One region of the Peribacillus sp. FSL M8-0224 genome, then DNA from elsewhere that is predicted to be linked to it. Evidence: predicted binding sites of a transcription regulator. Region 1 holds the regulator's gene; each other region holds the start of a gene.
The links. The regulator CtsR, encoded in region 1, represses protease genes until heat stress. The targets are predictions, from matches to a motif close to ATGGTCAATAAAGGTCAAACA.
Positions count from the first base shown of each region.

Region 2: clpB (ATP-dependent chaperone ClpB) is a predicted target of CtsR. The motif match lies at 2,343-2,363, and genes of this name have one in related genera.
Region 3: MKX49_RS11275 (ATP-dependent Clp protease ATP-binding subunit) is a predicted target of CtsR. The motif match lies at 1,507-1,527, and genes of this name have one in related genera.

Region 1 is NZ_JBBOOJ010000001.1:5,400,030-5,405,412, forward strand. It holds rRNA gene MKX49_RS26315 (23S ribosomal RNA) at 1-1,254, shown strand, start outside; rRNA gene rrf (5S ribosomal RNA) at 1,319-1,434, shown strand; gene MKX49_RS26325 (CtsR family transcriptional regulator) at 1,809-2,270, shown strand; gene MKX49_RS26330 (UvrB/UvrC motif-containing protein) at 2,292-2,843, shown strand; gene MKX49_RS26335 (protein arginine kinase) at 2,840-3,916, shown strand; gene clpC (ATP-dependent protease ATP-binding subunit ClpC) at 4,046-5,383, shown strand, end outside.
Region 2 is NZ_JBBOOJ010000001.1:948,597-953,979, reverse strand. It holds gene clpB (ATP-dependent chaperone ClpB) at 1-2,298, opposite strand, end outside; gene MKX49_RS04565 (FAD-dependent monooxygenase) at 2,521-3,720, opposite strand; gene MKX49_RS04560 (cupin domain-containing protein) at 3,848-4,960, opposite strand; gene MKX49_RS04555 (DinB family protein) at 4,991-5,383, opposite strand, start outside.
Region 3 is NZ_JBBOOJ010000001.1:2,347,173-2,352,555, forward strand. It holds gene MKX49_RS11275 (ATP-dependent Clp protease ATP-binding subunit) at 1-1,468, opposite strand, end outside; gene MKX49_RS11280 (C40 family peptidase) at 2,226-2,693, opposite strand; gene MKX49_RS11285 (metal-dependent hydrolase) at 2,916-3,542, opposite strand; gene MKX49_RS11290 (hypothetical protein) at 4,021-4,926, opposite strand; partial or broken gene MKX49_RS11295 (selenium metabolism-associated LysR family transcriptional regulator) at 5,165-5,383, opposite strand, start outside.

The DNA.
Region 1 (5,383 bases):
AGAGAATCCTAAGGTGTGCGAGAGAACTCTCGTTAAGGAACTCGGCAAAATGACCCCGTAACTTCGGGAGAAGGGGTGCTTTTTAGGGTGAATAGCCCAGAAAAGCCGCAGTGAATAGGCCCAGGCGACTGTTTAGCAAAAACACAGGTCTCTGCGAAGCCGCAAGGCGAAGTATAGGGGCTGACACCTGCCCGGTGCTGGAAGGTTAAGGGGAGAGGTTAGCGCAAGCGAAGCTTTGAACCGAAGCCCCAGTAAACGGCGGCCGTAACTATAACGGTCCTAAGGTAGCGAAATTCCTTGTCGGGTAAGTTCCGACCCGCACGAAAGGTGTAACGATCTGGGCACTGTCTCAACGAGAGACTCGGTGAAATTATAGTACCTGTGAAGATGCAGGTTACCCGCGACAGGACGGAAAGACCCCGTGGAGCTTTACTGCAGCCTGATATTGAATTTTGGTACAGCTTGTACAGGATAGGTAGGAGCCTGAGAAGCCGGAGCGCCAGCTTCGGTGGAGGCGTTGGTGGGATACTACCCTGGCTGTATTGAAATTCTAACCCGCGCCCCTTATCGGGGTGGGAGACAGTGTCAGGTGGGCAGTTTGACTGGGGCGGTCGCCTCCTAAAGAGTAACGGAGGCGCCCAAAGGTTCCCTCAGAATGGTTGGAAATCATTCGTAGAGTGTAAAGGCACAAGGGAGCTTGACTGCGAGACCTACAAGTCGAGCAGGGACGAAAGTCGGGCTTAGTGATCCGGTGGTTCCGCATGGAAGGGCCATCGCTCAACGGATAAAAGCTACCCCGGGGATAACAGGCTTATCTCCCCCAAGAGTCCACATCGACGGGGAGGTTTGGCACCTCGATGTCGGCTCATCGCATCCTGGGGCTGTAGTCGGTCCCAAGGGTTGGGCTGTTCGCCCATTAAAGCGGTACGCGAGCTGGGTTCAGAACGTCGTGAGACAGTTCGGTCCCTATCCGTCGCGGGCGCAGGAAATTTGAGAGGAGCTGTCCTTAGTACGAGAGGACCGGGATGGACGCACCGCTGGTGTACCAGTTGTCTTGCCAAAGGCATAGCTGGGTAGCTACGTGCGGACGGGATAAGTGCTGAAAGCATCTAAGCATGAAGCCCCCCTCAAGATGAGATTTCCCATGGCGCAAGCTAGTAAGATCCCTGAAAGATGATCAGGTTGATAGGTCAGAGGTGGAAGCATGGTGACATGTGGAGCTGACTGATACTAATAGATCGAGGACTTAACCAACGCTTTTAAAAAAATGAAATACCTTCTTATTATCTAGTTTTGAAGGAACAACGTTCCTTTTATGTTTGGTGGCGATAGCGAAGAGGTCACACCCGTTCCCATTCCGAACACGGCAGTTAAGCTCTTCAGCGCCGATGGTAGTTGGGGGTTTCCCCCTGTGAGAGTAGGACGCCGCCAAGCCATTTAAAAAGATCAGCCATCCGGCTGGTCTTTTTTGTGTTTGTAATAAAAAACTTTTCCGTTTTCAGGGACAGCACGGGCTGGCCTTATTTGAATTGGTTGCCATATCATGAGGAGGAAATGGATGAGCTGGGGAAATGGGGGAGAATTTAAGTGATGAAACCTTAAGCAGAAGAAAAAGTTCAGGTTTTACATCCATTTATATAGGGTATTTATGTAAGATATTTCAACTTTTATGTTCAATGGGGTATGTAACTACATATAATTTGGAGAAAATGGATATTACAGAAAGAAAGTGCGTTTAAGTTGCAAAATGCATTATTCCTTGTATAATAATAGTCAAATATAGTCAAAGTCAGAATGGAGGAGGCTGAGTGAGAAACATATCTGATGTTATCGAAACTTATTTGAAGCAAGTACTTGAAATAAGTCAAAAAGATATCTTGGAGATTAAAAGAAGTGAAATAGCAGATAAATTTCAGTGTGTTCCTTCTCAAATCAATTACGTAATCAATACGAGGTTTACCATCGAGAGAGGTTATGTTGTAGAGAGTAAGCGTGGAGGCGGCGGTTATATACGCATCATGAAAGTGGAATCACAGGATTCCGTGCAACTTATCAACCAATTATTATCGCTTATTGGTTCCAGGGTAACTCAATCGATGGCTGAAGGAGTAATTTCACGGCTGATGAATGAAGACGTCATTAATGAAAGAGAAGCAAAGATTATGATGAGCGTCATAGATAGATCGGTGATTTATATCGACCTGCCTGACCGCGATGAGCTTAGGGCAAGAATTTTAACTGCGATGCTTACGACTTTAAAATATAAATGAAACTGGCAGAGGTGATGAACGTTGATTTGCCAAGAATGTCATCAAAGGCCTGCTACCCTGCACTTCACCAAAATCATCAATGGAAAAAAGACTGAAGTCATGATTTGTGAGAAATGTGCTCAGGAAAAAGGTGAAATGTTCATGGAGGCAGGCGGACCTGGTTTTTCAATAAATAATTTATTAGCAGGATTGTTGAATATGGAGTCGAATATTCAACAGACAAAGGCAAATGCATTTCCGAAAACGGAAGAGAGGCGCTGCCCGCATTGTCATCGATCTTATAAAGAATTTGTCCATATTGGCAAGTTTGGCTGTGCCGAATGTTATAAAACGTTCAATGAACAGTTAAATCCCATTTTAAAGAGGGTTCATAGCGGCAATACAGCACACATAGGGAAAATTCCAAAAAGGATTGGTGGCGCCATATATCTTCGAAAACAAATTTTGGATTTGAAAGAAGTTTTAAAGGTCCACATTGATCAAGAGGAGTTTGAGAAAGCGGCAGAAGTAAGAGATAAGGTTCGTTCCCTTGAAAAAAGGTTTGAAGCACAAGAGGGAGGCGAGGAATTATGAGCTTGGAAAAGTTTGTAGAAAACGCCTTGAGTTCCTGGATGAGTGCCGAAGGGCCGGAAATCGATATTGTATTGAGTTCGCGGATTCGGCTGGCCAGGAATTTCAAAGACTTTACCTTCCCAACCTCCTTTTCGAACGAAGAAGCTAATAAAATCATTGAATTGGTCAAAAAAAGAATCGAAGAGGAAGTAACCCCGGAGATTGGAAAATTGGAGCTATTAGAGATTGACCAATTGCAGCCACTGGAAAAGCGCGTTCTGGTTGAAAAACATTTAATCAGTCCTCATTTAGTTGAAGATTCAGCGAAAAGCGCATGTCTCCTTTCGGAAAATGAAGAAATAAGTATCATGATAAACGAAGAGGACCATCTCCGTATTCAATGTTTAATGTCGGGGTTGCAGCTAAAGGAAACCTTAAAGATTGCAAATGTTCTTGACGATTGGATTGAAGAATCCATAGACTATGCATATGATGAAGAAAGAGGATACCTGACTAGTTGTCCGACTAATGTGGGAACAGGGTTAAGGGCTTCAGTCATGATGCATCTGCCGGGCCTGGTCCTTACACAGCAGATGAATAATATCATACCGGCTATCAACCAATTGGGGTTGGTGGTTCGAGGGATTTATGGAGAGGGCAGTCAAGCGTTGGGGAATATTTTTCAAATCTCCAATCAAATCACCCTTGGAAAATCGGAAAGGGATATCGTTGAAGATCTAACGAGTGTAGTGCAACAAATCATAGCCCAGGAACGGTCAGCGAGGGATGCATTAGCGAGGACTTCCCACATACAATTAGAAGATAGAATTTTCCGTTCATATGGGGTTTTGTCCAATGCTCGAATCATCGAGACCAAGGAAGCAGCTACATGTATCTCCGATGTTAGGTTAGGGATAGATCTTGGGTATATAAAGAATATTTCCAAAAGCATTCTAAATGAATTGATGATTTTGACGCAGTCGGGATTTTTACAAAAGTACGCAGGCGGCCCTTTAAGACCCCATGAAAGGGATATCCGTAGAGCAGCACTCATCCGGGAACGCTTGAATTTCACGGAATCTTCCTCCTCATAGAGGTTATTGACCTCTTTAGGGAGAATTAAATTTCATTAATAGATATGGAGCAAGAATAAGCTTCTGCCATTACTTAGAGAATTGCCAGCAATTTTATTCAAAACGAAAATTCTTAAGGAGGAATTCCCTATGATGTTTGGTCGTTTTACTGAAAGAGCCCAGAAAGTATTAGCATTAGCCCAAGAAGAGGCAATCCGTTTAGGTCATAATAATATTGGCACGGAACATATTTTACTGGGCCTGGTCCGAGAGGGTGATGGTATTGCAGCCAAAGCGTTATATGCTCTTGGATTGGGTCCGGAGAAGATTCAGAAAGAAGTTGAAAATTTAATTGGCCGTGGACAGGATACGGCTCAAACGATACATTATACCCCAAGAGCCAAGAAGGTCATTGAGCTTTCCATGGATGAAGCAAGAAAATTAGGTCACTCATATGTTGGGACAGAGCATGTCCTTCTAGGTCTTATACGAGAAGGGGAAGGTGTCGCTGCCCGCGTATTGAATAATCTGGGAGTAAGTTTAAATAAAGCTCGACAACAAGTATTACAACTTTTGGGCAGCAATGAATCAGGTGGTCATCAAGGTTCAGCCGCTGCAAATGCAAGCACGCCGACACTGGATGGCCTTGCCCGTGATTTAACGGCGATTGCCAGGGAAGGAAGCTTGGATCCGGTTATCGGAAGAAGTAAGGAAATACAGCGTGTCATTGAGGTATTAAGCCGTCGTACAAAAAATAACCCAGTATTGATCGGTGAACCTGGCGTTGGTAAAACAGCCATTGCTGAAGGGCTTGCCCAACAGATTATCAATAATGAGGTACCTGAGATTTTACGTGATAAACGCGTCATGACACTTGATATGGGTACTGTTGTGGCTGGCACTAAATACCGGGGTGAATTTGAGGACCGGTTGAAGAAAGTCATGGATGAAATACGCCAGGCGGGTAATATCATCCTATTCATCGATGAATTGCATACATTGATTGGTGCAGGTGGTGCAGAAGGTGCCATCGATGCCTCCAATATCCTTAAACCATCATTGGCTCGTGGTGAATTACAATGTATCGGTGCTACAACTTTGGATGAGTACCGCAAGTATATTGAAAAGGATGCTGCCCTTGAACGTCGCTTCCAGCCAATCCAAGTCGATGAGCCGACAATTGAGGAATCCATCCAAATTCTCAAAGGTCTTCGTGACCGTTATGAGGCACATCACCGCGTATCGATCACTGACGAAGCGATTGATGCTGCAGTCAAATTATCAGACCGTTATATTTCCGATCGCTTTTTACCTGATAAAGCGATTGACTTGATTGATGAAGCTGGTTCCAAAGTTAGGCTGCGCTCGTACACAACGCCACCCAACCTAAAGGAACTTGAAGTGAAACTAGATGATGTTCGCAAGGAAAAGGATGCTTCCGTTCAGAGTCAGGAATTTGAAAAAGCTGCTTCGCTTCGCGATACAGAA
Region 2 (5,383 bases), 4.5 Mb from region 1:
AATGTCATCCACTCGATTCAAAAACTCCGGACGGAAATGCCCTCTTAATTCTTTAAAGACCTGATCTTTTATTTCTTCTTCAATGCCACCATCCACCCGGTTGGATTGCAATAAGAAATGGGAACCGATATTGGAAGTCATGATGATGACCGTATTTTTACAGTTGATTGTCCTGCCTTGGGAGTCTGTTATTCTTCCATCATCCAACATTTGCAATAAAATATTGAAGACTTCAGGATGCGCCTTTTCAATTTCGTCCAGTAATATGACTGAGTATGGGTTTCTCCTTACAGCCTCCGTAAGCTGGCCGCCTTCCTCAAATCCAACATAACCGGGAGGTGCACCAACAAGTCGGGACACGGAATGTTTCTCCATATATTCCGACATATCAATTCGAATCATATGTTCCTCACTATCGAATAATGTTTCTGCCAAAGCTTTTACCAATTCGGTTTTACCGACACCAGTCGGCCCAAGAAAAATGAATGAACCGATTGGTCTGTTTGGATCTTTTATTCCAGCCCTTGCTCTTAAAACAGCATCGGATACGAGTTCCACCGCTTCTCCTTGACCGATTACGCGTTCATGCAGGATATCTGATAGGCGAAGCAGCTTCTCCCTTTCACTTTCCACCAGCTTGCTTACCGGAATCCCTGTCCACCTTGCCACAATCGAGGCAATTTCCTCCTCCGTCACTTCCTGGCGAAGCAATCGTGATTCCTGTTTTTCCTTTTCCAATTCGTCTTCCATTGCTTCCAATTCTTTTTGAAGCTGCGGAATCCTTCCATGCCGAAGTTCAGCTGCCCGGTTAAGGTCATAGTCATTCTCTGCCTGTTCCAGTTCATGACGCAGTTTCTCAAGCTCTTCACGTTTGTCCTGCACCTTTTGAAGCGCTGATTTCTCCATTTGCCACTTGGATTTCATGCTATTCGCTTGATCCTGAAGTTCTGATAGTTCTTTTTGAAGCACTTCCAGCCTTGCTTTGCTTTGAGGGTCGTCTTCATTTTTCAGGGCCGCTTCTTCAATTTCAAGTTGCATGACTTTTCTCGTGATTTCATCCAACTCGGATGGCATGGAGTCGATTTCCATGCGGATCATCGCACATGCTTCATCCACAAGATCAATCGCTTTATCCGGTAAAAACCGCTCCGTTATATATCGGTTCGAAAGGACAGAGGCTGCAACGATCGCCCGATCATGTATCCTGACGCCATGATGAATTTCAAACCGTTCCTTTAATCCCCGCAAAATTGAAATCGTATCTTCAACATCCGGTTCAGGAACCAGAACCTGTTGGAAACGGCGTTCCAAAGCCGGATCCTTTTCAATATATTGCCGATATTCATCAAGGGTCGTTGCACCGATACAATGCAGCTCACCGCGCGCAAGCATCGGCTTTAACATATTTCCGGCATCAAGGGCGCCATCCGTTCTTCCTGCACCGACAATTGTATGCAATTCATCAATGAATAAGAGAATTTTTCCATCACTCTTCTTGATCTCATTCAACACCGCTTTTAGGCGTTCCTCAAATTCACCTCGGAATTTGGCCCCTGCGACAAGTGCACTTATATCGAGTGAAAAAACGGTCTTATCCTTTAAACCTTCCGGCACATCCTTCCTGACGATCCTTTGAGCCAACCCCTCGACAATCGCTGTTTTACCTACTCCAGGTTCTCCTATTAATACAGGATTATTTTTCGTTTTCCGTGAAAGGATCCGTATGACGTTACGGATTTCCGTATCTCGACCGATTACTGGATCGACCTTACCCGATTTAACCTCAGCAACGAGATCTCTGCCGTATTTTTTCAGTACTTCATAAGTGCTTTCAGGATTTTGACTAGTCACTCGCTGATTCCCCCTTATATCGCTTATAACCCGTTTTGCTTTATCATAATCAATTCCATATGATGAAAATAGCCTGTTTACATTCGTTCTATTGACTTGCAAAGACGCAAGCAGTATATGCTCGACAGATAAGTATTCATCCTCCCACATCTGCATTTCCTTTTCGGCAGCCGTCAGAACTTGCTGTAGGGAGGATGACATGTAAACCTGGGAAACACCCCCGCTCACTTCCGGTAATCCATCCAATTCCTTATTCAGCACTATATCAAAAAGATTCACCGATTTACCAGATTCCGATAAAATCCTGATTAATAAACTTTCATCCTGTTCCATTAAGGCCTTTAATAAATGAAGCTCCGTCAGCTCGGGATTCCCTCTTTCATTGGCTAGTTCCTGACCGCCAGTGAATGCCTGTTGTGTTCTCTCCGTCATTTTATTAATATCCATCTTGAAACCTCCCATTCATCTATATCATGAACGAATCCCCACTGGGTTTGACCAATTTTGACCTTTATATTTTCATTATACTTCTAATTCTCCCTATGTAAAGGAAAGTTATAAGAAATGCAGTAGTTTGGAAAATAAACGGAAAAAGCCTTTCTTCATATAGAAGAAAGGCAGACCCATTTGTAACATGGATAAATTCCTTTATGGATGAAACAAAATGGTTTATGCTTTCACGGCCGTTTTATTGTAACCATGAAATTCATCGATGAATTGGAAATCCCTATCCGTCCGACCTGCAAGGATCGTATCTCGGAGCAGAATGCCTGCATCGGTCGTATTGTGGATGATTTCCCCCCACATTCTAGCACTCGTTTGAACATTTGCCGTACGTGGAATGCGTTCCTCCTGATATTCCAAAAATGCCTGTTCAATGTCATTCCCATGCTTATGGAGCATATCAGACAAATAAGCTGCATCTTCTAAAGCCTGGCAAGCGCCTTGTGCCAAGTATTGAAGCATCGGATGTGCCGCATCGCCCATAAGCGTAATTCTTCCTTTTGTCCAATTATCAATTGGTAAACGGTCATACATCGGCCAGCGGCGTTGTCTTTGAATGAATGAAATCGCATTCTGAACAAGCTCACAAGTTCCGGCAAATACACGGTCCATTTCTTCCGGTGTTCCCCATTGATCTGTTTTTTCGTTTTCTTCCGTATATTGAGAACTTTTGAAAACCACTACTTGGTTATAAAGTTCTCCCCTTCTAACCGGATATTGAACAAGATGAAGGTCTGGCCCAATCCACATGTATACATCATCTAAATCCCCATGGCTCGTAACCTCCTCCATCGGGATCGCTCCCCTGTATGCAACATATTGAGAGCAGACCGGCTGATCTTCCACAAAAAGTTTCCGTGCCTTGGACCATAATCCATCGGCTCCAATGACAGCAGTTCCTGAATGTTGGGACCCGTTGGCAGAAGTAATCGTCACTTCACCTTCATACTCTACTGTCTCAATAATGGTTTGATTCGTGACCAGTTCGATATACGGGTTCTTTTCACAGGCTTCAGCCAATACTTTATGCAAATCGGAACGATGCAAAACAACATACGGAGCTCCATATCTTTCTTTATAAACATCACCTAAATCCAAAGCGGAAAGCTCTTTTCCGGAAAAGGCGTCCATCAGCACCAATCTTTTTGGAAATACTGCAATATCATTGATTTTATCCATGACACCCAAACGCTGCAATACGTTGGTGGCATTTGCTGCAAGCTGAATCCCTGCACCAATTTCCCCAAATTCGGGAGCTTGTTCTAGGACTTTTACATACTGTTTTGTTTCTGCGATTCCTAAAGCAGTTGCCAATCCGCCAATTCCCCCACCGATAACGATGAATGGTTTTTTTTCTGTGTTCATCATCAATTCCCCCTATATTAGTTGCTTTAAGCCAAAGTTGCGGACCACTACCACAGTAAGCGTTTTCATTCGAATGGCATTCATCTATTCACTAGTATCTTAGCTGAAGATTCCAAACCTATTATTTTCAAACCAAAACAGGCTTGAATTCACTTTCAACCTTTTGGTACCCATTGTTTGTGTCTAATTCTTGTTGCTGTTCCAAATCGAATCTTTCCATTATTGGTAGGTCGTTTACCGAGAATAAGTAAGAATCCGCATCTGCAACGTGCTCATGCCATGCCCAATTCGGAACGACGAAATAATCTCCCTTGGACCAGTCAAAACGAACGCCATTAATGACCGTATAGCCTGATCCTTGGTGCACTTGATAAATCGTGGAATGGGTATGGCGATGGGCTTTCGTATGGAAACCTTTAGGAAGTTTCTGCATCCATGCCCCCATCGTCGGATTGGCCGTTTGGCCATTTGATGGATTGATATATTCCACGGCAAAACCTTCATATGGATCCGGTTCGAAATTCATCAATCCTTCTATTGCTGCTTTGGTGCCCTTCCATTTGTAATTGGCAAGCGGTGCCACTTGTGAATAACGGTCGGATACTGGACGAACCATTCCGCCTTGATAACGGAGCTCTGAAAAATTATCCGGCCGTTTAGGCGTTTCAATCCGATCTGGATATGGTTCAAAGAAAGTGCCGCCTATGGAATAGATGGTTGGGATATCAAGGGCATCCATCCAAATCATTGGTTTTTCCCCAACATGTCCATGACCATGCCATAAGTTTTTAGGCGTGATCAAGAAATCTCCTTCTTCCATGAAGATCCTTTCTCCCTGCACGATGGAGTAGGCACCTTCACCATTCGTAATGAAACGAAGTGCACTTTGGGAATGACGGTGGGAAGGGGCCACTTCACCTGGCAACAAAAGCTGGACCGCTGCATAAAGCGTTTGTGTTGTTGAAGCCCATCCCCAAGGCTGGCGATAAGTAAGGCCAGGGTTTTGAAAATAAATCGCCCTGCGCTCCCCGCCTCGGTCAGGTGTGAAGATTTCAGCCGCTTCCATCAATTTTTTTGTTAAAAGCTCTTCTTTCCATAAATAAGCATGCGCATGAGGTTTAGGTTCATGGTCCATCAGAGCGGGAATGGCTTCCCACAGCGGCCCAAGGTTATACTGCTGAATATCCTTTGTAAAATCTTTTACGATTGTACTATTCATGTATTCCGATTTTTCAGCCATATTAATCCCTACTTTCTTTTTTATCTTGCCTCACTGGATTTTAGAAAGATTTCGCTTAATTTGATCATAATGTCCTGAAACATGCTCATCGATGAAGTGATCGACTATATAGGAAACTGGTTTGTTTCCGAATTTAGCGAAATTCCGGTGTGGCGATTCTTTGGATAGTGTTTCTTCATCTAAATTCCCGAGACCGCTCTCCACTTTATATTTAAGCCCCTCCACTTGCTTCATGACATCATCCACAGCAAGTTTGTCTGTATCGGTAACCGCCGCCAATCGGGCTGGATCTTGCAATCCACGCCCCCATTCGGCTCCAGGCATCGCTATTACAGTTTCCACTTCACCTAACCAATAAGGAATGGCTTCAGCTAAATGGGAAAGTATCTGCATGATTGACCATTCATCCTCTGCTGGTCTAAA
Region 3 (5,383 bases), 3.1 Mb from region 1:
CCATGAATTCACTCATGTCAAGACGAATCATAGCGTCCTTGTCCCCGAATAATTCCTCAGCAAGAGTTTTCGCCAATTCGGTTTTACCGACTCCTGTCGGACCAACGAAAAGGAAAGAACCGGTAGGACGATTTTTGGATTTTAACCCGGCACGACTTCTTCGAACGGCCTTGGATACCTTTTTGACAGCCTCTTCCTGCCCAATTACTTTTTTCATCAGCTCCGCTTGGAGATGAACCATTCTTTCTTGCTCATCTTCTTGGAGCTTACCTACAGGAATACCGGTCTTTTGTTCGATGATATTTTGAATGTCTTCAACGGTAACGGTTGGCTTAATTGCATCTTCCCCTGCTTGCAATGACTTTTCCAGTTTTTCTTCTTCATCACGAAGAACGGCAGCTTTTTCATATGCTTCTTCTTTTAAGGCCATTTCTTTTTCTTTATAAATTTGCGCCAGTCGTTCTTTCATGTTTTCTACCTGGCCGTCTTCGATGGTCAAGTTCAATTTGGAACCAGCTTCATCCATTAAGTCTATTGCCTTGTCAGGGAGGAATCGGTCTTGAATGTAACGGTTTGAAAGTTCAACAGCCGCTTTTAGGGCTTCCTCACTATATGTTACACCATGATAAGATTCATAACTTTCTTTTAAACCGCGTAAGATGACCAATGCCTCAGCCGTTGTAGGTTCGTTAACCTGTACAGGCTGGAAACGTCTTTCAAGGGCACCGTCTTTTTCAATTTTCCTATATTCGGATAAAGTAGTTGCTCCGACAAGCTGAAGTTCGCCGCGTGCAAGTGCAGGCTTCAAGATATTTCCTGCATCCATTGATCCTTCGGCCGAACCTGCTCCCACAAGTTGATGAATTTCATCGATGAATAAAATGACATTTTTCCTTTCCTGTAATTCACTGATCAATTGCTTCATTCTTTCTTCGAATTGCCCTCTAATTCCAGTATTGGAAACAAGGGACGCTACATCAAGCATATATACTAGCTTATTACGTAATTTAACTGGCACTGAACCTTCAACAATCGCTAAAGCAAGGCCTTCAGCAATGGCTGTTTTACCGACACCAGGTTCACCGATTAAAACTGGATTATTTTTATTGCGTCTGTTTAGAACTTCAATGACGCGTTTGATTTCTTCATTTCGTCCGATAACCGGATCAATAAGTCCTGCTTTAGCAGCATCGGTCAAATTGCGGCCATACTCCTCAAGCAATCCTCCGTCCTCGCCATGTTCAGCTGAATCCGGTTTTGGTACACCATTATAATTAAATGGATTGAATGAATTTGGAGATCCGTTAAATTGGAATTTCCCTATATCCATTCCGCCCATAGCTGCTCCAAGTTTGTTTCGTTCTTCTTTATAACAAGTGGAGCACAGTTTCACATCATGCTCCTGACCATTCATATTTAGGTGAACTTGAATATTAGCTTGGTTTACATGGCATTTTTCACAAAGCATGTAGTACTCCTCCTTTAAAAAAATAAATTGAAAATAAATCTTTGACCTTCTTTGACTTTCTAACTTTATTATACATTGACCTTCTTTGACTTTCAATAATTTTGTCTGGGAATTTTTTTGCAAAAAACAGGAATTCCTTCGATTTGGTTTGCTTAGCATATTAAACTATCCATTTCCAGTCAACTAAAAAGCTTTCATGAATGCTTCATACTACCGATTACCGAATTCAGGACTCACCATAACCTTAAACTATTAGCAAAACGCCAATTCTCTTGTCCATGTGCCTCATTCACTCTTATTTTTTAATACAAAAAAAGACTTTATTAAGTCTCTTTAAGGTTAGTACAATTTTTAAACGTTGGATTTCCACTCCATGTACTCGCTTTCCGCGGGCGGTTGGGGAGCCTCCTCGGCGTCTTCGCACCTGTGGGATCTCCCCTTGACGCGCTTTTCCCGCAGGAGTCTCGCACCTTCCGTTCCAATGATCTTTGTTTTAATTTTAAAATAGAACTCTTTTGCCTACAGTCTTTTTTTGTTTTTAAGTAGTATTAATACTTGAGGTGATATCGATACTTTCTTAAAAGTCCCCTCGTTGTTCAACCCATGCCATGCTTTCCTTTCCGCAATAGCTGCTTCAATTCCAATAAAAAATCAAAAAGGTTTCGGAATGAAACCTTTCGAAACCTTTTTGTCTACAATTTGAAAGAGACTTCATTAAGTCTCTTAGCTTTTTTATATTAAGATTGATTTTCTTCTATTATATACGTTTCGCACCGATATACTTTATACGTTTCGCACCGATATACTTTGGCTTCCAATAACTATTATTGGTTTTAGCGTATGACACTCCTTTTGATGATGACGAGTGTATGAATTCATTGTTTCCTATGTATATGGCCACATGTGTGGGTGTTTTCGCTTTATTTGGTGCAAAGAACATTAAGTCCCCTTTTTGCAGGCTTTTAACTTTCTTTCCTTTTTTATATATGTCAGCAGCAGTTCTTGGTAAACTCTTACCAGCCTTTTGATATGAATACTTCACTAAACCCGAACAATCAAAACCTGATGAAGAAATGCCACCCATTTTATATTTTGTACCTAGTTCACTTTTAGCCACTTTAATCGCTTTTGTATGATATGAAGCAGCTTCCACTTGGTTTCCAGCAAAGGATGCGGTTACAAGCGTGATAGCCAATGACAATCCGACGACAATTTTCTTAAACAAATTATTTACCCCCTGATGTGATTTGCTAAACCTAATATACTAGAAAAGCTATATCACTCGCATCACAGGATCTTTACGAATATGTTACATTTAGTAGATTTAGGAAGAATGTCCATATAAAACATAGAAATAAGTCGAATCAAGTGTCCATTCAATATATTGAAAAGCACCTTTAATAAAACTATCTTTTCTTCATAAAAAAACAGCGGTAAAAAACCACTGTCAAAATTCTTTTGAGAAAAATGGAAGAAATAGTTTTACCCCACGTTTATTGAAAGGTAAACATTTCAAATCTGCAATTAAATGACTTATGTATCCTAATGAACAAGTGGCGAAAATTCCGTCAATCCCCATAAAAGCTTCGAATTGAAAGGCAATGATGCCAAAGAAAGCGATACCGGCAATCGAATGGGTATAACTTCTATGTGGTGTAAAGGATGCCAGGATTATATAGACTCCCAACAGCCACAACCAGCTTTCCTGCAAAGATAAACCGCCTCCTAATACCGCTAATCCAGTCAAAGTCAGCATATGCCTTTGCCTAATGAAAGATGAAATAATGATGATTCCGATTCCTGCCCCTGCACCGATCCACTTTTCCGTTTCAGAGCCTTCCAAAAGACTATAAATGATCATTAAAATTCCAATCGTTTGTGCTATCGTTCGGATAAACTTATGTGAAAAGGTAATCCTATTACTTAACTTCCCATCAATATCCATATCGGGCATCAGCCCTGAAACTCCCCCGATGCCCACCAAAAATAAAGTGGTGGTTGAATCTGTTTGAAGTGTGTTTGCCGTCAAGAATCCAACTGTTGCCCCTATAGCCATGTGTGCTGTCCCGTTCACTGTCTCTCTCCTGTCCCTCTAAGAAGTAATCTGCTCAAGAAACGAATGTTTGTTCGAATCTCTGCATACCTAACTATACAACATTTTGGGGAAAATTTCTCTAGTTCTTATAAATAAAGCCATAGAAATCAGTGATTAGAGCAAATAAAAAATCTTTTCGTACATTTAAAACACTTTTTCTAAATGTCTATAATTGCTTTGTGTATTCAAGAAAATATTTTTCAGTAAAATGAGGTTTTTCATGAAATTTTATCCAAAATATGAATATACTAATCTATAAGGGGAGTGATTCAGATAGCTTTTTTAAATGCCTTCAATAATTTTAAAAATGGGAAAAAGTCCAAGAAAATAAAGAACATGGATTTTCGGGAACGGCATGTAAATAAATCGTCGGAGCTCATTGGTAATAATGTAATTGTCCAAAATATAATTAACAATCACCTTTCCAAAAAAAATAACCACTTGTAGGGTGGTTTTTTTAATTATTAGGGGAAATGGTTTCATTCTTTTCCAACTTCTCACTTGCTTCGTAAATATAGTTATATTGTAAATAGTAATCGTATATGACGTTTTGCAGGATTTTAAGCAGTGATTTATCGAATGTATCGAATTCAGTTTGATAACTATTTAAGACGGTGACGAATTTCCCGTCCATGTTTTCGAAATAATGGATAAGAAAGTTCTTGTAATATTCACTGTCGCTATTGCTTTTATTCGTAATGCACGGATCGCCGGTTTGAATGGACTTATCAAGCATCGCTTTGATGGATTTAGGCAGCTTTGCTTTTTTGAACTGGTTCAGGGTATAGATATCATAGGTAAAGGAAAGACCTAATTGATCGGAATAAAAATCCACGGCACAGTCCAATGTATAGATTAAGGGTGTTTTAAAGTCTTTACTGTTGGCAATTTCCTCTGATATCTCCAATTGAAATTCCTCGGATGTTAAATAGGCTGCAAATTTCATTTTTGAACTGCTCATGCTGAATACTTCATAAACGGCTGCATCTTGTTTTTCAATTTCAATTTCGATATTAAAAAATTTAAAGTGTTTTAAACGGTAAAAAGCAATCGGGGCTAATAGGAATAGCAATATCCAAACTAGGTAAAGGAATAATGTGTTAAAGATGATTTGATAAAATTCAGACGTTACGATAGGTTCGATGATTAACGATATCAATGTATGTTCAAATCCCTGAGAAACAGGGGGGGCAGGTACAATGGTTTCCTCTGGCTTTTTTAAAGTTTGGATACCTAAATGAGCCATCGCAACTAACGTGTAAACAAAAATTAAAATTGTCCCAATCACATAAAATTTTGGCATGAATCCTATAATCCTGTCGAAAACAGAAATCCGTTTATCTTTCTGCTCCTCTATAGCCAATGTGGTTGCTCCTTTTAAGATTATTAATATCAGGAAAAGTCTACAGGAAATTGGGATTTCCTGGAGACTACCTATTTAATTTATATGTTTGCAATTATGTTAAAATACGTAAAATTTGTTTAATCATTGACATATTCCAAATTACTTTCGACGTTTTCATTAAAATTAATAATAATTCGTCGTTAAAAATGCCCAACCTTTTCATTGAAAATGAAAGGATGAGCAAATGTTTAGGGTTTTATTTAGGACGGCCCTTTATTGCAAATTCTTCGACCTTCCTTAGAAACAGCTCCATGGCTTTTGATGCTTCAAAGTCCAACTTTTTCACGATCGAAAAAGGTCTTATTAGGGGCTCATTTTTCAAATGGAAAGTTTTCAATTCATTGGACTTCAATTCTTTTTGTACTGTCAATCGGGATAACAAGGCAATGCCGAGTCCAGCCATCACCGCTTCTTT